Regions from separate parts of the Streptomyces sp. NPDC001985 genome, predicted to be linked through region 1. Evidence: riboswitches for the same ligand, from Rfam matches in the RefSeq annotation. Region 1 holds a riboswitch; each other region holds the start of a gene.

Region 1 (7,089 bases):
TCACCGCGCACGCCGACGCGGAAGCGGTGCGCGGGGTGCTCGGTGCCCACGCCGGGCGGCGCGCCCTGGTGGTCACCGACGGGGTGTTCTCGGTGGACGGGGACGCCGCCCCGCTGGCCGCTCTCGCCGGTGTCTGCCGCGAGCGGGGCGCGGCCCTGCTCGTCGACGACGCGCACGGTCTCGGCGTACTCGGCGAGGGCGGCCGCGGAGCGCCGCACGCGGCGGGCATCGCGGGCGGCGCGGGCGTCGTCGCGACGCTCACCCTCTCCAAGTCGCTCGGCAGCCAGGGCGGGGTGGTCCTCGGCCCGGCCGCCGTGATCGACCATCTGGTCAACACCGCGCGCACCTTCATCTTCGACACGGGTCTGGCACCGGCCGCCGCCGGGGCCGCGCTGGCCGCGCTGCGCCTGCTGCGGCGCGAGCCGGAGCGCGCGGCCAGGGTGCGTACGGTCGCGATGGCCCTGCACCGGGGGCTGACGGAACGGGGCCTGACGTCCGTACGCCCCGACGCGGCCGTGGTCTCCGTGCATGCGCCCTCGCCGGGCGCCGCGGTGGAGTGGGCCGCGAACTGCCGGGCCGCCGGTCTCGCCGTTGGCTGCTTCCGGCCCCCTTCGGTGCCGGACGGTGTCTCACGGGTGCGGCTGACGGCCCGGGCGGATCTGACCGATCAGCAGATCGCCCGGGCGGTGGCGGCGGTGGCCGGGGCCGCGCCGGTCAGCTGACGCTCTCGGTTCCCATGGCGGTGAGGAAGCGGCTCCACGCACGGGCGGAGAAGCGCAGCGGGCGCCGGCCCGTGTCCTTGGAGTCCCGTACGGCCAGGATGCCGTCCGGCGCCAGCAGGGCCGCCTCGACGCAGTTGTTCTTCGCCGTGCTGCGGCTGCTCCGCCGCCACACCAGACCTTCGGGCACGGGGTGTTCACGCATGAGGCCCTCCTAGGCGCCGCCTGCCAGGGCGGCGATCAGATCCAGGGATTCGACCGGTGGGAGCGCGCGCCTCTGCATCGTCGCGAAGGCGGCGCTGTACACCGCGAGATCCTCTGCCCGCTCCAGCGAGACGCTACGCGTCAAGTGGTCAAGAATGACCACATCCAGATCAGAGGTGCTCGGAAACGAGAAGATAACGAAAGATCCCGTCTGCCCCGCGTATCCGCCGGCGGAGAACGGCACCACCTGGAGCCGTACACAGGGCAGCTCCGACGCCGCGGCCAGCGCCCGCAGTTGCGCCCGCATCACCCCGGGGCCGCCCACCTCGCGCCGCAGCACCGCCTCGTCGAGCACCACACTCAGCGCGGGCGGCCTGGGGCCGCGCAGCACCTCCTGGCGGGCGATCCGCACCTCCGCGAGCGAGTCGACGGTCGCGTCGGGGAGATCCGCGAGCGTCGCCCGGGTCACCGCCCGGGCGTACTCGGCGGTCTGGAGCAGCCCCGGCACCGCCGAGGTCTCCACCGTGCGCACGGCGCGCGCCTGCGACTCCAGGCTGATGAAGTCGCGGTACTCGGCGGGCAGCAGCGACCGGTAGGCGTGCCACCAGCCGTCCCCGCCGCCGTCCGCGGCGTCCGCCAGGGTCTCCAGCAGCAGCCGGGGGCCGGGGTCGGCGACCCGGTACAGATCGAGCAGCAGCCGCACATCGCCCGCCTTCACCCCGCTGGCGCCGGTCTCGATCCGGCTCACCTTCGACTGGTGCCAGCCGGCCAGTTCCGCCGCGCCGCGGCTGGTGAGCCGGGCGGCCACCCGCGCTCTGCGGAGTTCCTCGCCGAGCCTGCGGCGGCGCACCGCCGGACCGTGGCGCATCGGGGCTTCCTTCCGTCGATCCGTCGAACGCTGTCGGTTCGCCCGCGATCCAAGTGGGTGGAGCCGCCAAATCCGGTCCTTCGTCGCAGAGTTCACCGCATCGAGCGACAGATATATGCATATCTTGGGGGATCGCCCCTTCTGGGGAGGGGATGAGTGGCACTCTGGCGATCAGCGCAATCCGTGGCCGCCCGCGCAATCCCTCCGCTTCGAGTTCGGAGCCCGGCCGCGGTGGGAAAGGGACAGCGTCGCCATGGCAGACCTTCAGGAAGCCTCCGTCACCCTGCCGAGCGATCCCGCTTCGGTCTCCGTGGCACGGACATTCGTCGCCGACGTCGTCTCCGAGTGGGGCCTGCCGGCCGGGGGCGCGGCCGTGGAGACGATCCGGCTGATCGTCTCGGAGCTGGTGACCAATGCGGTCCAGCACACCTTCGGCCAGTCGCCCACCTTCACGGTGGACCTGGAGCTGGAGCGGGACGAGAGGCTGCGCATCGGGGTGACCGACAGTCACCCGCGCTGGCCCCAGCGGCTGCCCGCCGCCGTGCGGCAGGACAACGGCCGGGGGATGGTGATCGTCCGCGCGCTCACGGCGGAGAGTGGCGGCAGGCTCAGCGTCACACCCACCCGGGAGGGCGGGAAGACGGTCTGGATCGCCCTGCCGTGGCCGGCCGGGACGTCCGGCTGAGCGGCACCCGGCCTGCGCGGCAGGCCGGGCGTCGGGGCTCCCGCGTCCGGCGCGGGAGGCCAGGTCGTGGCCGCGACCTGGCTCCCCGGCCGGGCGGCGGGGCCCGGTGGCGGGCCGCCGGGGGTCCACCCGGCGGCCCGCACGGGCTCACTGCCGGTCCGTCAGCGCACCCGGCCGTACTTGACGCTCTTGCTCCAGATCTTGTCCAGCTTCACCCAGGACCCCTTCTTGGGCGAGTGCCAGATCTTTCCCTTACCGGCGTAGATGCCCACGTGGTAGACGTAGCCGCCGGAGTGGAAGAACACCAGGTCCCCGGCCTTGCGCCCGGAGGCCGACACGCGCTTGGTCTTGTTGTACTGCTGCTGGGCGGTGCGGGGCAGCTTCTTGCCCGCTCTCTTGTACGAGTAGAGCGTGAGCCCCGAGCAGTCGAAGCGGGACGGCCCGGTTCCTCCGTACCGGTAGGGCGCTCCCTTCTTGGAGGCCGCCACCTTGAGCGCCTTGCCCGCGTGGGACGTGGCGGCGTGCGCCTCGCTCGTGCCGCCCGGCACGAGCAGCGAACCGCCGAGGGCGGCGAGGGTGAGGGCCGATACGGCCCCCGCCCGGCTCATCAGAAACGGGACGTTTGTCTGCGCAGTCATGCGCAACCCTTCGTCAGCCGCCTGTGAAGGATGACCTGTCGGGTTCGGGCGGACGAAGGTGCCCGGCCGCGTGACGCGGCTTCACCCCGAGGGACGTCCGGACTTTCCGGCTGCCCCGTACTGCTCGGGTCCTCCACTCCTGCCGAAGCACTTCCATCGACCAGTCATCCGAAGCGGCGGCAGGACTCGGCGTCCGCTCGGACCGCCCCGCCGAGGTGACGGGGGCTTGTCGTCCCAGGGATCTTGACCCACGACATGGCGGAATTCCGAGCGGAAACGGCGTTATGTGAGTTTTAACACCCTTGGTCCGTTCAGGTGGACATGGCCTCCGGACGGTCCGGCCCTCGACACCCGAGCATGCCCGCACCAGGGCCGGAATAGAGCATTCCGAGAGATTGGCCACGGTGATGCGCAACTCGACCGTAGTTGGCGCCGAGGCCGCGAGTACATCAAAAGGAGTAGCTCGACCGTCACCCGTATGGCGGTTGACGAGGTTCCGCCGACCGCTCCGATTCGTCCGTTCCCGGGGGTTCACCGAGGGATGTACCGCTCACCGGTACTCGGCTCACCGGTTATTGGTTCGGTAAAGAAACAGCCGTACGGCCTGTTGCCGGTAGCACGTCAACCGCGAGGATCGCGGAGTACCCATGACAGAGAGGCAGTTCCAGGTGAGACGTACAGCGGTGTTCGGCGCGACCGGCACTCTGATGGCGGGCGCGCTCATAGCCGGGGCGATAGCCGCCCCGGTCGCCCAGGCCGAGGCCCGGCACTCAGGGGGGTCCGAGGCGCGCGGTGTCCAGATCGCGGCCGAACGCGCCGCCCGGCAGGGCATCGACTGGGCCGACTGTCCCGCCGACTGGGGACTCGCCAAGCCCATCCAGTGCGGCACGGTGACGGTTCCGCTCGACTACGCCCGCCCGAACGGCCGGCAGATCGAGCTGACCGTCGACCGCATCGGCAACACCGGCACCAAGGAGGAGCGCCAGGGCGCGCTCCTCTACAACCCCGGCGGCCCCGGCGGCTCGGGACTCCGCTTCCCCACCCGGGTCACCGGCAAGAACCCGCTCTGGGTGAACACCGCCAAGGCGTACGACTTCGTGGGCTTCGACCCGCGCGGCGTCGGCCGCTCCACCCCCATCTCCTGTGTCGACCCGCAGGAGTTCGTCAAGGCCCCCAAGGCCGACCCGGTCCCCGACAGCGAGGCCGACAAGCGCGCCCAGCGCGCACTCGCCGCCGCGTACGCGGACGGCTGCGCCGAGCGCAGCGGCTGGATGCTGCCGCACATGACCACCCCCAACACCGCCCGTGACCTCGATGTCATCCGGGCCGCCCTGGGCGAGCGGAAGCTCAACTTCCTGGGTGTCTCCTACGGCAGCTATCTGGGCGGGGTGTACGCGACCCTCTTCCCCGGCCATGTCCGCCGGATGGTCGTCGACAGTGTGGTGAATCCCTCACGGGAGAAGATCTGGTACCAGGCCAACCTGGACCAGGACGTCGCCTTCCAGATGCGCTGGGACGACTGGAAGAGCTGGATCGCCGCGAACGACGCCACCTACCGCCTCGGTGACACCCCCGAGAAGGTCGAGCGGCAGTGGCTCACCCTGCGCGCCGACGCCAAGCGCGCCCCGCTCGGCGGAGTCGTCGGCCCGGCCGAGCTGACCGGCTTCTTCCAGGGCGCGCCCTACTACGACTCCTCCTGGGCGCCGGTCGCCCGGCTCTGGAGCAAGTACGTGGCCGGTGACACCCGGCCGCTGATCGACGCCGCGTCGCCGGACCTCTCCGACACCGCCGGCAACATCCGCTCCGAGAACAGCAACGCCGTCTACACGGCTGTCGAGTGCGCGGACGCCAAGTGGCCCACCAGCTGGAAGAAGTGGGACCGCGACAACACCCGGCTCCACCGCGACTACCCCTTCATGACCTGGGCCAACGCCTGGATGAACCTGCCGTGCGCGACCTGGTCCACCCAGCAGCACACCCCGGTGGACGTCAGGAGCGGCAAGGGCCTGCCGGGCGTGCTCATCGTGCAGGCCGAGCGGGACGCGGCCACCCCGGTCGCCGGCGCCTACGAGCTGCACAAGCGGCTCAAGGGCTCGCGGGTGATCCTGGAGAAGGGCGCCGGTTCGCACGGCGTCACCGGGATCGTCAACGCCTGTGTCAACCAGCGCGTCGACGCCTATCTCCTCAACGGGACCCTGGACAGCCGCAATGTGACGTGCGAGCCGCACGCCGCGCCGAAGCCGTAATCCTCCCCGCCGCACCCGGGACAGGGGCCGCCGTCACCGGCGGCCCCTGTGTCATGTCCCGTCCCGGGCGCTCTCCCGGCTTCCGTCCCGGCCCCCGTCCCGCTTCCGGCCGCGGGCCTTCCTCGCCTGTTCCAGCTCCGCCTTGACGTCCGCCGCGTACCGGTCCACGTACTCCTGTCCCGAGAGCCCGAGGATCGCGTACATGATCTCGTCGGTGATGGCCCGGATCACCGCCTTCTCGTTCTCCATGCCCGCGTACCGGGAGAACTCCAGCGGCTCCCCGAAACGCACGGTCACCCGCTTGATCTTCGGCCAGGTCTGGCCGGGCGGCTGGATCTCGAAGGTGCCGACCATCGCGCAGGGGATCACCGGCACCCCGGCCCGGAGCGCCATCACCGCCACCCCGACCTTGCCCTTGTAGAGCCGGCCGTCGTGCGAGCGGGTCCCCTCCGGATAGATCCCGAGCAGCTCGTCCCCGCTCAGCACCCCGAGCCCCTCACGGATCGCCGCCTGCCCCGCCTCCTTGCCGGAGCGGTCCACCGGGATCTGCCCCGCGCTGCGGAAGAACGCGGCGGTCAGCCGGCCCTTGACCCCCGGGCCGGTGAAGTACTCCGCCTTCGCCAGGAAGGTGATGCGCCGTCTGAGGATCGCGGGCATCAGAAAGTGGTCGGAGAAGGAGAGATGGTTCCCGGCGACGATGGCCGCGCCCTCCTCGGGGATGTGCTCCAGCCCTTCGATCCGGGGCCGGAACAGCAAGCGCAGCAGTGGCCCGAGAAGGACGTACTTGAGCACGTGGTAGAACACCGAGGGGTCTCCCTGCTGGGGTGAATCCGGGCGAGGGCTACGTTCCTCCAGGCGCGGGGGAAACTCAAGCAGGCCCGCGCCCCGGGCCGGGGCCGTCAGCGCGTCCGCTCCGCTCCCCACAGCGGGAGCGTCTCGAAGAAGGCCACCGCGTCCTCCCGCCAGTACGGCCGCCAGGACGCGGCCTCGGCCGACGCCGCCCGCGCGTACTCCCGTGTCCGGGAGCGGAGGGCGGCGTCGATGCCCCGGGCCCGGGCGAGGTCCCGGAGCCGTTCGACGGTCTCCGCCGGGCAGTGGGGATCGCCCAGGGCCGAGGTCACGGCGGAGTGCTCGGCGCCGGTGGTCCCGTCCAGAAGGGCGCGGACGGTGTAGGTGTGGCGCCCGTCGCGCAGATCCGTCCCGACGGGCTTGCCCGTGGTCTCCTCGTCGCCGAAGAGGTCCAGATAGTCGTCCCGCATCTGCTCGGCTATCCCCACCAGCACCGCGTACCGCCGCAGCCGCGCGTCATGGCGGGCCGGGTTCGCGCCGGCGGCGATCAGGCCCATCCGCAGCGGTGCCAGGATCGAGTAGCGGGCGGACTTGTACTCGGAGACGGTGTGCAGGAAGTCCTCGCCGGGCAGCGGGGGGAAGTCCCGCTCCAGATCGACGATCTGGCCCAGAACCGCGTCGGACGCCGCCCGGACCTGGACGTCGAGCATCGCCTGCCGCAGCGTGGACGGCAGCTCCGCGTCGAGCAGCACCCGCAGCGAGAGGAAGGCGGCGAGATCGCCCGCCAGGACCGTCAGTCCGAGGGCGGTCCCGGGGTGGCCGGGGAACTCCTCGCGGTACGCGTAGTACGCCGAGGGGCCGCCCCGGCGGACGGGGGAGTCGTCGATGAGGTCGTCGTGCACCAGTCCGTGGGTGTGCAGCAGCTCGACACTGAGCGCGG
Region 2 (7,089 bases), on a different contig from region 1:
GGAGCCGCGCCTTCTCGTCCCGGAGCCGCTCGACCTGGTCCGACGCCTCCGCCAGCCGCTCGCGCTGCTCCGCCATGTCCCCGCGCTGGGAGACGTACTGCCGCATCGGGTACGCGAGGGCGACCACCAGGGAGCAGACCACGAGCGCGAGGAACGCCGCCCGGCCGGTGAGCCGGGAGCGGCGGGCCTGGCGCCGGGTCTGGGAGCGGTAGACACGGGCGGCGGTCTGCTCGCCGAGCAGCCTCAGCCTGGTCGCGGTGGAGAACCGGTCCCGGTCCTTCCCGGCCATGTCGTTCCGCCTCCCCTGCTCCGGTGCGTTCCCTCGCGTACACGCGTACGTCCCCGGACACGGTACGGGACCGGGGCCGGGGACGTGCGGAGGACCGGCCGACCGACGGGGCGGGCCCGGGGGCCGGACCCGTCGGCCGGGTGGTGTCAGCCCTTGAAGCGGGGGAACGCGCTCCGGCCCGCGTACACCGCGGCGTCGTCGAGGATCTCCTCGATGCGCAGCAGCTGGTTGTACTTGGCGACGCGCTCGGAGCGCGCCGGGGCGCCGGTCTTGATCTGGCCGCAGTTGGTGGCGACGGCCAGGTCGGCGATGGTGACGTCCTCGGTCTCGCCGGAGCGGTGGGACATCATGCACTTGAAGCCGCTGCGCTGGGCCAGCTCCACGGCGTCCAGGGTCTCGGTCAGCGAGCCGATCTGGTTGACCTTGACCAGCAGCGCGTTGGCGGAGCCCTCGTCGATGCCGCGGGCGAGACGCTCGGGGTTGGTGACGAAGAGGTCGTCGCCGACGATCTGGACCTTGGTGCCCAGCTTGTCGGTGAGGACCTTCCAGCCGGCCCAGTCGTCCTCGAAGAGCGGGTCCTCGATGGAGACGAGCGGGTAGGCCGCCACCAGCTCCTCGTAGTACTCGGTCAGCTCGGCGGCCGAGAGGGACTTGCCCTCGAACTCGTAGACGCCGTCCTTGTAGAACTCGGAGGCGGCGACGTCGAGGGCGAGCGCGATGTCCCGGCCGGGGGCGTAGCCGGCTTCCTTGATGGCCTCAAGGATCAGGTCCAGCGCGGCGCGGTTGGAGTCGAGGTTCGGCGCGAAGCCGCCCTCGTCGCCGAGGCCGGTGGAGAGGCCCTTCTGCTTCAGGACCTTCTTGAGGGTGTGGTAGACCTCGGTGCCCCAGCGCAGCGCCTCGGAGAAGGACTCCGCGCCGATCGGGGCGATCATGAATTCCTGGATGTCCACATTGGAGTCGGCGTGCGAGCCGCCGTTCAGGATGTTCATCATCGGAACGGGCAGCAGGTGCGCGTTCGGGCCGCCGAGGTAGCGGAAGAGCGGCAGGTCGGACGCCTCGGAGGCGGCGTGCGCCACGGCGAGCGAGACGCCGAGGATGGCGTTGGCGCCGAGCGAGGACTTGTCCGGGGTGGCGTCCAGGTCGAACATGGCCTGGTCGATCAGGCGCTGCTCGGTGGCGTCGTAGCCGACCAGCTCGGGGCCGATCTGCTCGATGACGGCGAGGACGGCCTTCTCGACACCCTTGCCCTGGTAACGGTTCTGGTCGCCGTCGCGAAGCTCAAGGGCTTCGAAGGCACCGGTGGAGGCGCCGGACGGGACAGCAGCACGGCCGGTGCTGCCGTCGTCGAGGCCAACCTCGACCTCGACCGTGGGATTGCCTCGGGAGTCCAGGATTTCCCGGGCTACGACGACGTCGATGGACGGCACGAGCATCTCCTTCTGGGATGTGACGCGTGATGTGCAGGGTCTCATTGGCCTTGCGACAAGAGCCTAACCGGCGGCCGGGTGTCGTCCGTCGGATGCCCGCCCCCTGGGACGAACCTACCGATCGGTAACAGAACCGCCCGGCCGGATCGCGACAGACAAGGGGAGAGAAAAGAAAGAGGAGAGGAGAGGGGACAGAGGAAACCCCGGTCCGGCGCGATCGGGGGGAAGCGCGCCGGACCGGGGTGGTCCATCGGGGGCCGGCCCCCGGAGGGGGGTGCGGCCGGGGGGCCGGCTCCCGGAGCCGGGGGAGCCCGCCTCGGGTCAGCTCAGGTCGAGCTGCTGGCCCGGGTAGATGACATCGGCGTCACTGACGATGTCCTTGTTCAGCTCGTAGAGCTTCTCCCAGCCGCCGTCGACCTTCTCGGCGTCGGCGATGATGCTCAGGGTGTCGCCGGTCTTGACCTTGTACTCGCCGTCGCCCTTCTGGAAGCCCTGCGGCTTCGCGGCCGGCGCCGACTGCTGCTGCTGCGGGGCCGGGGCGGCCGACGGGCGCTCGGAGCGGGTCGTCGGGACCTCGGAGCGCTGCGGCTCCTGGGTCTGCTGCCGCGGCGCCGGGGTCGCGGCCTTGGGCTGCTCGGCCTTCGGCGCGGCCTTCTGGGTGGTGCCCGAGTCCGAGCCGCCACCGGTGTACGAGGCGTTGGAGAGGCCCACGCCACAGCTCGGCCAGGCACCCTTGCCCTGGCCCGCGAGGACCTTCTCGGCGGTCTGGATCTGCTGCGCCTTGCTGGCCTGGTCGGCGGTGGGGGCGAAGGCGGTACCGCCGTACGCGGCCCAGGTGGAGGCCGAGAACTGGAGGCCGCCGTAGTAACCGTTGCCGGTGTTGATGGACCAGTTGCCGCCGGACTCGCACTGGGCGACCTTGTCCCACTCGGCCGCGGTCGCGGCGGAGGCGGAGGAGGCGCCGATCAGCGGGGCCGCGACAGCGGCACCGGTCACACCGGCGAGCGTGACGATACGGGTGGCCTTGGAGGGGCGGCGGTGCTTGCCCTTGCCGGAAAACAGCATGGAGTTACTCCTCACCGACGCCTACGAGGTGAGCTGTCGGGTTCGGGCCAGATGAGTTGCCCGGCCGCGCGTCCTAGCGCGCGGCTTCACCCCTAGCCGGTACCGGCCGCTGTCCTCAGCGGCCGGGGCCCGGCACTTACCTTGGGTCCCCCGCTCCTGCCTTCGGCGCTCTCGCGTCGACTGTTCCCCCCGACCGGCGGCAGGATTCGGCGTGACGGTCGTTGGTGCCCGCGGTGGCGAGCGGTTCAGACCGTAGACACAGCTCTCCCCGATGTCCAAGAGAGAACATCGGGGAGAAATCGCCCATCCTGCCACTCCGGAAGGAGACGTTTTCGCAGGTCGGGCATGGAATGCGTGATTCCGGTTGGCCGGGTTGAGGAGTTGGGACGAAGAGACCCTTGTCTCATTTCCCCAGACCCGGACAAAGGAGCCCTAACTACCCGCGTTCCGCCGTGAGGTCGAGGCTCTGGCCGGGGTGGATCAGGTCCGGGTCGTCGCCGACGGCCTCGCGGTTCCCCTCGTACAGGGCGTTCCAGCCGCCCTCCAGCTTCCGCGCCTGGGCGATGGCCCAGAGGCTGTCGCCGGGGCGCACGGTGTAGGCGCCGTCCGGGGCGTCCGCCCCGGCGCCGTCGGCCGCCTTCCCGCCCTCACCGGCACCCGGGGCGGCGATCCCGTCCCGGGCGGAGCCGTCACCGCGCGAGATGTGGCCGGGATCGGCCTCCCGCCCCTTCGCCGTCTCCTCCGAAGCGGGTGAATCACCCGTTTTGGGCTCATGGTCGAGCTTGTCCGGCGGAGTGGCGCCGGGCCCGGTGGTTCCGGTCCCGGTCCCGGTGGATTCGCCCGTGCCGGGCCGGCCCGCCTCGGCCCGCTTCTCCTCGGCGGCCTCGCCCCGGTGCCTGCCCTTGCCCGCGGAACCGGAGCCGGCGTCCTGCTCCGCGCCCTTCTCCGCCTTCTTCTCCGGGGCGGCGCTCTTGGCGGGGCCGCGGGCCCCCGGACCCGTACCGGCGGATCTGTCGGCGCCGGAGCCCACGCCCTGGGTCTGTCCGGGCTCGGGGGTGCCGGACTTCCCGCCGGAGCGCCCGGACGGTTCGGACGCGCTCGCGGAGGGCTCGGGGGACGGCGAGGCCGTCGCGCCGTCCTTCTCCGCGCCGTCCTTGCCGCCGGGGATGAGCCCGGCCATCGCGGCACAGGCGGACCAGGCCTTGGCGCCCTCGGCCGCGAGCACCTTTTCGGCCACGGCTATCTGCTGGGAGCGGCTGGCGAGATCGGCGCGGGAGGCGTACTCCGTACCGCCGAAGGCCTCCCAGGTCCGCTGGGAGAACTGGAGTCCGCCGTAGTAGCCGTTGCCGGTGTCGGCGCTCCAGATGCCGCCGCTCTCGCACTCCGCGACCCGGTCCCACGTGGTGGTCTCGGCCGCGGTCGCGGAGCCCGCGCCGAGGAGCGGAATCGCGATGGCCGATCCCGTCACCCCTGCCGCGACAACGAGAGCCGGAGCCTGACGGGGTCGGCGATGTCGACCATTCCCGGAGAGCATGCGGTTGCCTTTCGCCTGACTGCTTGAGAGACGGGGGTGAACGTAGCGGCAGTCGAACACGCGTCACAAGTCGGTGCAGGGAAGATCACACAAAAGTCACAGTTCTGACGCTCCGTCAATCGACCCCGGGGTGAACCGCACCGGCAGGGTGCGCAATCCACGCATAATCAGCCCTCCGCGCCAGCGCAAATCGGCCGGATCGGCGGCGAGCCGAAGGTCCGGCAGCCTTCTGAGCAGGGTCGCGAGTGCGGTCTGGCCCTCCAGCCGGGCCAGTGGGGCCCCGAGGCAGTAGTGGATGCCGTGCCCGTACCCCAGATGCTGGTTGTCACGCCGGGAAAGGTCGAGTACGTCCGGTTCGGAGAATCGTTCCGGATCGCGGTCGGCCGCGGCCAGCACCACGAGCACCGGATCGCCCGTTCCGATCTCCTGGTCCCCGATCACCAGCGGCTCGGTGGCGAACCGCCAGGTGGCCATCTCCACCGGCCCGTCGTAGCGCAGCAGCTCCTCCACACCGGTCGCCAGCAGACCGGTCTCGCCCGCCGCCAGGGACGTCTGGAGCCGCTCGCGCTGCTCGGGGTGGGTCAGCAGGGCGTAGGCGCCGTTGCCGATCAGATTGACGGTGGTCTCGAACCCCGCGAAGAGCAGGATGAAGGCCATCGCGGCGGCCTCGTTCTCGGTGAGGTGCTCGCCGTGGTCGCTCGCCCGGATCAGACCGGAGATCAGATCGTCCCCGGGGTTCTCGCGCTTGCGGTGGATCAGCTCGACGAGATAGCCGCGGATCTTCTTCACCGAGCGGGCGACCCCGCCGCGCGGACCGCCGCCGTGACGGATCATCATGCCGGCCCAGTCGCGGAAGTCGTCCTGGTCCTCGCGGGGCACACCGAGCAGATCGCAGATGGCGTGGATGGGGAGCGGGAAGGCGAACTCGTGGATGAGATCCGCCTCGCCGCGCTCGATGAAGCCGTCGATGAAGCGGTCGGTCAGCTCCTGGACGCGGGGGGCGAACTCGGCGACCGTGCGCGGGGTGAACGCCTTGGAGACCAGCCGCCGCAGCCGGGTGTGGTCGGGCGGGTCGATATTGAGCAGATGGGTCATCAGCTCGGCCTTGCGCTCCCCGGGAATCCCCGTCTTCCCCCTGGCGTGCGCGGGCTCGTCGTGGTGCGCCGGGTTCTTCGACAGCCGCTGGTCGGCGAGGGCCTGGCGGGCGTCGGCGTACCGGGTCACCAGCCAGGCCTCGACCCCGCTGGGCAGCCGGGTGCGGTGGACCGGGGCGTGCTCGCGGAGGTGCGCGTAGGCGGGGTAGGGGTCGGTGGCGAACTCCCAGCTGAAGAGTTCGGGGACGGGGCCGGGGGCGGGGGTGCTGCTCACTCCCCGACGGTACCCGCGGGGCCGCCCCGGCGGCCCCCCGGGAGCCGGGGCGGTGGTCGGTCCGGCCCGGAGCGGGGCGGGCGGTCCGGAGCGGGAGGTCCGGCCCCGAGCGGGAGGCCCGGCCCGGAGCGGGGCGGGAGGCTCAGCCGGCCGCCCGGCCCTCCGCCGCCCGGATCGCGTCCCGGTAGACCCGGCCCGCCGCCCGCAGCGCCGCCTCCGGGTCCACCCCCTCCGCCTCCGCGCGCGCGGCGAGGGCGAGCAGCTCGTACCCGACGCCCGCGCCGGACGGCAGCGGCACGTCGAGACCGGCCGAGCGCACCCGGGAGGAGAGCTTCGCGGCGAGCGCCAGACCGGGCTGTCCGAGCGGTACGCCGTCGGTGACCGAGTCGCGCTGCTTCTCGACCGCCTTCGTCCGGAGCCAGAGGGCCTTCACCTCGTCCGGGGTCCCGGCGTGCTCGTCGCCGAAGACATGGGGGTGCCGGTGGATCAGCTTCTCCACGATCGTCCCCGCCACATCGTCGATCGAGAACGGCTCGTCCGCGTCGTCCTGGGCGATCCGGGCGTGGAAGACGACCTGGAGGAGGACGTCCCCCAGCTCCTCGCGCAGCTCGTCGCGGTCGCCGTCCTCGATCGCCTCCACCAGCTCGTACGCCTCCTCGATGCCGTACTTCGCCAGCTCGCGGTGGGTCCGGGTGGAGGACCAGGGGCACTCGGCGCGGATACGGTCCATGATCTGGACGAGATCGAGGAGACGGGCGCCGGGGAGGTCGTACGAGCCGGGGAGCAGCTCCAGGTCGGGCATCCGCTCACGGCCCGAGCCGGCGAGGCGGGCCAGGCCGTCGGTGAGCGCCCGGTCGCCCTCGCCGGAGGCGAGCACCACAACGGTGGCGCCGTCCCCGGCGCAGGCGTCCACCAGTTCCCGGGCGGTGGGCGACGCGGTCTCCACCGTGACACCCGCCTCGCGGAGGTAGGGGAGCTGCGGGTGGGCGGCGTCGGCGCAGAGCACCCGGCCCGCCGCGCGCAGCGTCCGCCAGGCCGGCCAGGACAGCAGTCCCGGCGCGACCCGGTGGCTGGCGGTGAGCAGGACGATGCGCCCGGTGGCGGGGTGGTCTGTGGTCACCCCACGAACCTACCTCGGTGGGGAGGGGCCCTACGCTCCCTCGGCGGGCGGTGCGGGCTGCCGGGAGAGCTGGCTGATCCAGGGCGCCTTGTAGTCGCCCAGCTCCAGCTTCTGGTCGCTCCAGCTCCCGAAGCGCGGGTTGACGTCGATGTCGAGCGCCTTGGCCGCGGCGGTGAAGACGGCGTTCAGCCGCTCCTGGCCGTCGGGGGCGGTGGTGGCGCCCAGGGACTGGGCGAGCTTGCCGACGAGGATGTCCCGGCGGACCACGTCGTCGACCTGGTCGGGG
Region 3 (7,089 bases), on a different contig from region 1:
TCGGCGACGGACCGGAAGGCGGGCACTCCGTCCACCTCCCGCGTGGTGGCGGGGAAGGCGAGGTTCACGGCGCGGACCCGGCCGGTGTATCCGGCGGCGAGCAGATTGCGCAGCACGGTCCGGCCCAGGCCGCCCGGCTCCCGGCCGGTCCCGATCACCGCGACCGACGCGGGGGCGAGCAGCCGCTGCACGGAGCGGGCCTCGGCCCGCTGCTCCCGGGCGCGCTGCACGGCGAGGGACTTCGCGGTGGGTTCGAGATCGAGGGTGAGATGGACGGAGCCGTCCTCGAAGCTGCGCTTCTGGGTGAATCCGGCGTCCCGGAACACCTTGATCATCTTGGTGTTCGCGGGGAGCACCTCGGCCGCGAACCGCCGGATGCCGCGCTCGCGGGCGACCGCGGCGATGTGTTCGAGGAGGGCGGAGGCCACCCCCCGCCCCTGATGGGCGTCCTGGACGAGAAAGGCGACCTCGGCCCGGTCGGCGGGGGCGCTCGCCGGACGCCCCCGCGCGTCGATCCGGTCGTAGCGGACGGTCGCGATGAACTCGCCGCCCACCGTGACCGCGAGCCCCACCCGGTCCACGTAGTCGTGATGGGTGAACCGGTGGACATCCTTGGCGGAGAGCTGGGGGTAGGGCGCGAAGAAGCGGTAGTACTTGGACTCGTCCGAGACCTGCTCGTAGAAGCTGACCAGCCGCTCGGCGTCCTCGGTGGTGATGGGGCGGATGCGCGCGGTGCCCCCGTCGCGCAGCACCACGTCCGCTTCCCAGTGATCGGGGTAGGTCTGCTCCGGCCGCGTGTGCATGCCGAAAGCGTACGGCGCGCTCCCGCCGGGCGGGGGTTCACGGGGGCGGGGAGGGCCGTCGGGACCGGGTGCCGGGGCCGGGTGGCCCGCCGTTCCGGGACCTGCGGCAGTCGATCTTCATACCATGGCACACTGGTCTAGACAACCGATTTCATTGAAGGGCAACACCATGGCTGAGCGCCGCGTCCATGTCGGCTGGGCCGAGGGCCTTCACGCCCGACCCGCCTCCATCTTCGTCCGGGCCGCATCGGCTTCCGGCGTCCCGGTCACGATCGCCAAGGCCGACGGCAACGCGGTCAACGCCGCCTCCATGCTCGCGGTGCTGGGCCTGGGCGCCCAGGGCGGCGAGGAGATCGTGCTCGCGTCCGACGCGGAGGGCGCGGAAGCCGCCCTGGACCGGCTGGCCAAGCTGGTGGCCGAGGGGCTGGAAGAGCTTCCGGAGACGGTCTGACCCGATAGCGCGGGCAGTGTGGCCGGGGAACCCCCGACGGGGACTCCCCGGCCATCGCCGTTCCCGGCCCCGCGCCTTGCCGGATGCGCGGCCCACGACCGTCTCGGCCGACGCGGCCGGCTTCCGAGCCGTACACCCGGACGAACACCGGGCACTGAACACCGGACACCGGGCCCCGGGACCGCATGTCCGGATGACCACCCGGCAGGAGTCCGGCCCGCACGGCACGGAATCCGGGCACACCACCGCACCGTCGCACAGCCGGGCGCCGGGAGGGCACCCCGCCCGCCGAATCCGGGAGCACCGGGCACGGCGTTCCCTGAGCGGCCCGCCGGAGAGCCGTGACGGGCCGTCGCACCCCTCCGCCGGGGTATGTCGTGTGGATCTCGCTGGGCTCGCGCGCCCCGGCACCGCACCTCGCCGCGGTGTCGTCCGTCACCCCTGCCCGCCCCGCAGTGACCCCATCCTCCGCCTCGCGCCGCACGGCACCGGACCCAGCCCCACTCAGTCCCTAGTTCCGGACGCGCGCCGTCGTCACGGATCGGTGCGCCGGGCGAGCCGGTTCCGCGCTCCGCAGCCGGTGCGCCCCGGCGGTGCGCTCGGCGTGCAGCGCGGTGAGCGCCCGCGCCCGCTCCGCGTCCCCGCGCGCCACCGCGTCCACGATCGCCCCGTACTCGGCCCAGGACGCCGCGGGCTCGGCCGGCGGCTGCACCGCGTACATCCAGGCGATCTTGTGCCGGAGCTGGGTGAGCAGCGCGATCAGCCCCGGGCTCCCGGAGGCCCCGGCCAGGGTCTCGTGGAACCAGCCGGCGAGGGCCCGCAGGTCCTGGCTCTGCCCCCGGCGGGCCCGCTCCTGGCCGAGGCGGACCAGGCCGCGCAGCACCTTGAGGTGTGCCTCGGTGCGCCGCCGGGCGGCGCGGGCCGCGCCCAGCGGCTCCAGCAGCGCCCTGACCTCCAGCAGATCGGCGGCCTCCTGCTCGGTGGGCTCGGCGACCTGGGCACCGGCGTGTCTGCGGATGACGACAAAGCCCTCGGACTCCAGGGTGCGCAGGGCCTCGCGCACCGGGATGCGGGAGACTCCGTAGCGGCGGGCGAGCTGCTCCTCCGCGAGCCGGCCGCCGCGCGGGAACACCCCGGAGACGATGTCGTCGCGGAGCGCCGTGCCTACCGAGTGCGCGGGAACGCGCATCACCGAACCTCCGCCTTCATCCGCTCACTCCGCGTGGAACGCAGCCGGTCTGACGTCTGTTCGGCGACTCTATTGCAGCGGCCCCCGTTTTCCGATGGCCTCTCGACGGCCGGGGATTCCTTCCGGCCGCCACCCCGGCCGCCACCCGGCCGCAGCCCCGGACCGGGCGGCGGCACGCCGAAGGCCCCGGCGCGCTGCCGCCGGGGCCTTCGGTGGGATGACGGTGCGGGCCGGCCGCGCTCCGGGGGCGCCGGGCGTCCGACGGGACGCCGCCGGGCCCGGCGCGGTGGTGTCAGAGGGAGACTCCGTGGGCGCGCAGATAGGCGACCGGGTCGATGTCGGAGCCGTAGTCGGCGCCGCCTCTGGCCTCGAAGTGGAGGTGGGGCCCGGTGGAGTTGCCCGTGGAGCCCGCGAGGCCGATCTGCTGGCCCGCCACGACGCTCTGGCCCGCCGTGACACCGATGGACGCCAGATGGCCGTACTGGGTGTAGGAGCCGTCGTTCATCCTGATGACGACGTTGTTGCCATAGGCGCCGCCCCAGCCCGCCTCCACGACCGTGCCCATGCCGACCGACATCACGGGGGTGCCGTGGGGGGCGTGGAAGTCGATGCCGGAGTGGCTGCCGGAGGACCAGAGGGAGCCGCCGGCGCGGTAGCCGGTGGAGACATGGGAACCGGCGACGGGGGACTGGAAGGTGTTGAGCCGGCGGCGCTCTGCCTCACGGGCGGCGCGCTCCTCGGCCGCACGGGCCTCACGGGCCCGCTCGTCGGCCCTGCGCTGGGCCTCCTCGGCGGCCTGGACCCGGGCGACGGCCGCGGACTTCTGGGTGGCCGCCTGGTCGGCGACCTCGTCGGCGAGGGAGTCCGCGTCGGCGTCGGCGCTGATGATCATCAGCGATCCGGTGTCCTCCAGGGACGGCGCGCCCGATCCGGCGGCGTGGGCCGGGGCGGCGAGGGTTCCGCAGACTCCGGTGGTGGCGAGGGTGGCGACACCGGCGATGCTCGCGCTTCTGCGCGTCATCCGGCCAGGCGCACGGTGTTTCCCGGTGGGGCGGGTCAACGCCATGGAGAGGCTGGTCCTTTCCTTCCTTCTCGCCTACCGGGTTAGCTGACGGGTTCGGAGCAGGAAGGTCTCCTACGGGCCCCTCCGCATGGCGGCGAAGGCGCTCGATTCACCCCTGGGACGGTGGGTCCCCGGTTCCCCGGACTCGCGCCCTGGGGGATTCGGCGATGGCTGCCCGTGCCACGGGTGCGGCGTCGTGCGGGCGAACAGCCGGACCGACGCTAAGCGCGGGATCTTCCCTCCGCCAAACAAAGAGCTGCTTTTGTTGCACATGCCACAGCCCAGAAAGGCATCTTCCCCATGACAAACGATCAAAAGGGACATATGGCAGCCAGATGAGGGAACCCCGGCACCCGTGGCCGCCGGGGTTCCCTCATCCGTCCCGATCAGCCGGTGACGACGGTCACTTCACCGATACCGAGGGCCTTGACGGGCTCCGCGATCTGCGCGGCGTCCCCCACCAGGACCGTGACCAGCCGGTCCTGCGGGAAGGCGTTGACCACCGCGACCGTCGCCTCCACCGTGCCGGTCTCGGCCAGCCGGACGTAGAGCTGGGCCTGGTAGTCGTCGGGGAGGTGCTGCTCGACCTGGTCGGCCAGCGTGCCCGCGACGGAGGCGGCCATCTCGTACTTCAGCGGGGCGACGCCCACCAGGTTCTGCACCGCCACATCCCGCTCGGCGTCGGTGAGCCCGCCGGCCGCCAGGGTCCGCAGCACCTTCCACAGATCGTCGAGGGCCGGGCCGGTGTTGGGGGTGTCCACCGAGCCGCTGATGGCGAGCAGGGAGACGCCCGAGCCGTCCGGGGCGGAGCGCAGCACCTGGCCGAAGGCGCGCACACCGTAGGTGTAGCCCTTCTCCTCGCGGAGCACCCGGTCGAGCCGGGAGGTCAGCGTGCCGCCGAGGCAGTAGGTGCCGAGCACCTGGGCGGGCCAGACCCGGTCGTGGCGGTCCGCGCCGACCCGTCCGATCAGCACCTGGGTCTGGACCGCGCCGGGGCGGTCCACGACGACCACCCGGCCGGTGTCGTCGGCGGTGACCGCCGGCACGGGGCGCAGGTCCGCGGTGTCGCCCGTCCACTCGCCGAGGGTCTCGGCGAGCACGGCGTCGACATCGACCTCGGCGAGATCGCCGACGATCACCGCGGTGGCGGTGGCGGGGCGGACATGCGCCTCGTAGAAGGCGCGCACGGCCGCCGCGTCGATCCGGGCGACGGTCTCCTCGGTGCCCTGGCGCGGACGGGACATCCGCAGGGACTCCGGGAAGAGCTGCCGGTACAGCTCCTTGGCGGCCCGGCGGCCCGGGTTGGCCGTCTCGTGCGGGATCTCGTCCAGCCGGTTGCGCACCAGCCGCTCGATCTCGGTGTCGAGGAACGCGGGGGCCCGCAGGGCCTCGGCCACCAGCCCGAGCGCCTTGGGCAGCCGGGAGACCGGGACCTCCAGCGAGACCCGGACACCGGGGTGGTCGGCGTGTGCGTCGAGCGTGGCGCCGCACCGCTCCAGCTCGGCGGCGAACTCCTCGGCGGAGCGCTTGTCGGTGCCCTCCGAGAGCGCCCGCGCCATGATCGTGGCAATGCCGTCGAGGCCCTCGGGCTCGGCGTCGAGCGGCGCGTCGAGGGAGACCTCGACCGCCACGACCTGCTGTCCGGGGCGGTGACAGCGCAGCACGGTCAGGCCGTTGTCCAGGGTGCCGCGGTCGGGGGCGGGGAACGCCCAGGGCCTGGCCTCCCCGGCCTGCGGCTGCGGGTGGAACTCCATGGTGGTCAGCGGCTCGGCGGCGTCGGTCACTGGCGCGCCCCTTCTTCGTCGTCGCTCTGCTCGGTCGTGTCGGACGGGTCGTCGGCATCGGCGTCGGCGGCCACCGGCTCGTACACCAGCACCGCCCGGTTGTCGGGGCGCAGCCGGGCCGCGGCGACCGCGCGCACCTCGTCGGCGGTGATGTCGAGGACCCGGTCGACGGCGGTCAGCGCCAGCTGCGGGTCCCCGAAGAGCACCGCGTACCGGCAGAGTTCGTCGGCGCGGCCCGCGACGGTGGAGAGGCGGTCCAGCCACTCGCGCTCCAGCTGGGCCTGGGCGCGCTCCATCTCCTCGGGGGTCGGGCCCTCATCGGCGAACCGGGCCAGCTCCTCGTCGACGGCGGTCTCGATCTGCGGGACCTCGACGCCGCCGGAGGTCTTCACGTCCAGCCAGCCCAGCGAGGGGGCCCCGGCGAGCCGCAGCAGCCCGAAGCCGGCCGCGACGGCGGTGCGGTCCCTGCGGACCAGCCGGTTGTGCAGCCGGGAGGACTCGCCGCCGCCGAGCACCGTGAGCGCCAGATCGACGGCGTCGCACTCGCGGGTGCCGTCGTGCGGGAGCCGGTAGGCGGCCATCAGCGCCCGCGCCGGGACGTCCTCCTCCACGACCTCGCGCAGCTGCTCGCCGATGTTCTCCGGGAGGGAGCCGTCGCGCGGGGGCTGCTTGCCGTCGTGGGAGGGGATCGAACCGAAGTACTTCTCGATCCAGGCGAGGGTCCGCTCCGGGTCGATGTCCCCGACAACGGAGAGCACGGCGTTGTTCGGCGCGTAGTACGTACGGAAGAAGGCGCGGGCGTCGTCGAGGGTCGCCGCGTCCAGATCGGCCATGGAGCCGATGGGGGTGTGGTGGTAAGGATGGCCCTCGGGGTAGGAGAGGGCGGTCAGCTTCTCGAAGGCGGTGCCGTACGGGACGTTGTCGTAGCGCTGACGGCGCTCGTTCTTGACGACGTCGCGCTGGTTCTCCATCGACTCGTCGTCGAGCGCGGCGAGGAGGGAGCCCATCCGGTCGGCCTCCAGCCAGAGCGCCAGCTCCAGCTGGTGGGTGGGCATGGTCTCGAAATAATTGGTGCGCTCGAAGCTGGTGGTGCCGTTGAGCGAACCACCGGCGCCCTGCACCAGCTCGAAGTGGCCGTTGCCGTGGACCTGCTTGGAACCCTGGAACATCAGGTGCTCGAAGAGGTGGGCGAGTCCGGTACGGCCCTTGACCTCGTGACGCGAGCCCACGTCGTACCAGAGGCAGACCGCGGCGACCGGCGTCAGATGGTCCTCGGAGAGCACCACGCGCAGGCCATTGGCCAGCCGGTGCTCCGTCGCTGTCAGGCCGCCCGAACCGGCCTGCGCTGTGGCCGTGTGACCCATGGGCATGTACGTCCCTTCGATCGCGATGCTGTGGGTGTTGTTTTCCCAGCACTGCCACTGTATGCAAGCGGGCTGACACCTGGCGAAGTTCCCGGCGCACCGGTGCTCTCCTTTGGTCTCGTTTGGTCTCGTTCCGGTCTCCGGACGCTTCCCCGAGGGTGCCGGGCCGCTCCCCCGGCCGGTGCCGGACCCGCTCCGGGGCGCGCGGTGGAGGCCCGCGACCCCGGGTCGTGTCGGGCGTTGTCAGCGGGACGGTCCACAATGGTCGGCGTCAGTTCCCGATCCGGTACGTGAAGGAGCAGCAGCCGCGATGGCCCGCCGCAGCACGAAAACCCCGCCGCCCGAAGATTTCGAGGAGCGCATTCTCGACATCGACGTCGTCGACGAGATGCAGGGCTCCTTCCTTGAGTACGCCTACTCGGTGATCTACTCCCG

Evidence for each region. Region 1 has a riboswitch for cyclic di-AMP ahead of ABT122_RS17770 (C40 family peptidase). Riboswitches for the same ligand answer to the same signal wherever they lie in the genome.
Region 2: another riboswitch for cyclic di-AMP. It lies ahead of ABT122_RS21540 (transglycosylase family protein); the one in region 1 lies ahead of ABT122_RS17770 (C40 family peptidase).
Region 3: another riboswitch for cyclic di-AMP. It lies ahead of ABT122_RS01280 (M23 family metallopeptidase); the one in region 1 lies ahead of ABT122_RS17770 (C40 family peptidase).

The regions. Positions count from the first base shown of each region.
Region 1 covers NZ_JBEOYB010000035.1:47,762-54,850, reverse strand. The annotation lists gene ABT122_RS17790 (8-amino-7-oxononanoate synthase) at 1-722, shown strand, start outside; gene ABT122_RS17785 (DUF397 domain-containing protein) at 715-924, opposite strand; gene ABT122_RS17780 (helix-turn-helix domain-containing protein) at 934-1,791, opposite strand; gene ABT122_RS17775 (ATP-binding protein) at 2,045-2,476, shown strand; gene ABT122_RS17770 (C40 family peptidase) at 2,638-3,114, opposite strand; cyclic di-AMP (ydaO/yuaA leader) riboswitch at 3,118-3,274, opposite strand; gene ABT122_RS17765 (alpha/beta hydrolase) at 3,762-5,360, shown strand; gene ABT122_RS17760 (lysophospholipid acyltransferase family protein) at 5,412-6,164, opposite strand; gene ABT122_RS17755 (polyprenyl synthetase family protein) at 6,260-7,089, opposite strand, start outside.
Region 2 covers NZ_JBEOYB010000047.1:40,550-47,638, forward strand. The annotation lists gene ABT122_RS21530 (FtsB family cell division protein) at 1-289, opposite strand, end outside; gene eno (phosphopyruvate hydratase) at 436-1,722, opposite strand; gene ABT122_RS21540 (transglycosylase family protein) at 2,038-2,781, opposite strand; cyclic di-AMP (ydaO/yuaA leader) riboswitch at 2,785-2,959, opposite strand; gene ABT122_RS21545 (transglycosylase family protein) at 3,218-4,249, opposite strand; gene ABT122_RS21550 (cytochrome P450 family protein) at 4,412-5,683, opposite strand; gene ABT122_RS21555 (nucleoside triphosphate pyrophosphohydrolase) at 5,826-6,803, opposite strand; gene ABT122_RS21560 (SurA N-terminal domain-containing protein) at 6,834-7,089, opposite strand, start outside.
Region 3 covers NZ_JBEOYB010000002.1:104,544-111,632, forward strand. The annotation lists gene ABT122_RS01265 (GNAT family N-acetyltransferase) at 1-803, opposite strand, end outside; gene ABT122_RS01270 (HPr family phosphocarrier protein) at 973-1,254, shown strand; gene ABT122_RS01275 (GntR family transcriptional regulator) at 1,766-2,443, opposite strand; gene ABT122_RS01280 (M23 family metallopeptidase) at 2,736-3,509, opposite strand; cyclic di-AMP (ydaO/yuaA leader) riboswitch at 3,523-3,683, opposite strand; gene ABT122_RS01285 (M16 family metallopeptidase) at 3,893-5,260, opposite strand; gene ABT122_RS01290 (M16 family metallopeptidase) at 5,287-6,660, opposite strand; gene ABT122_RS01295 (DNA gyrase/topoisomerase IV subunit A) at 6,965-7,089, shown strand, end outside.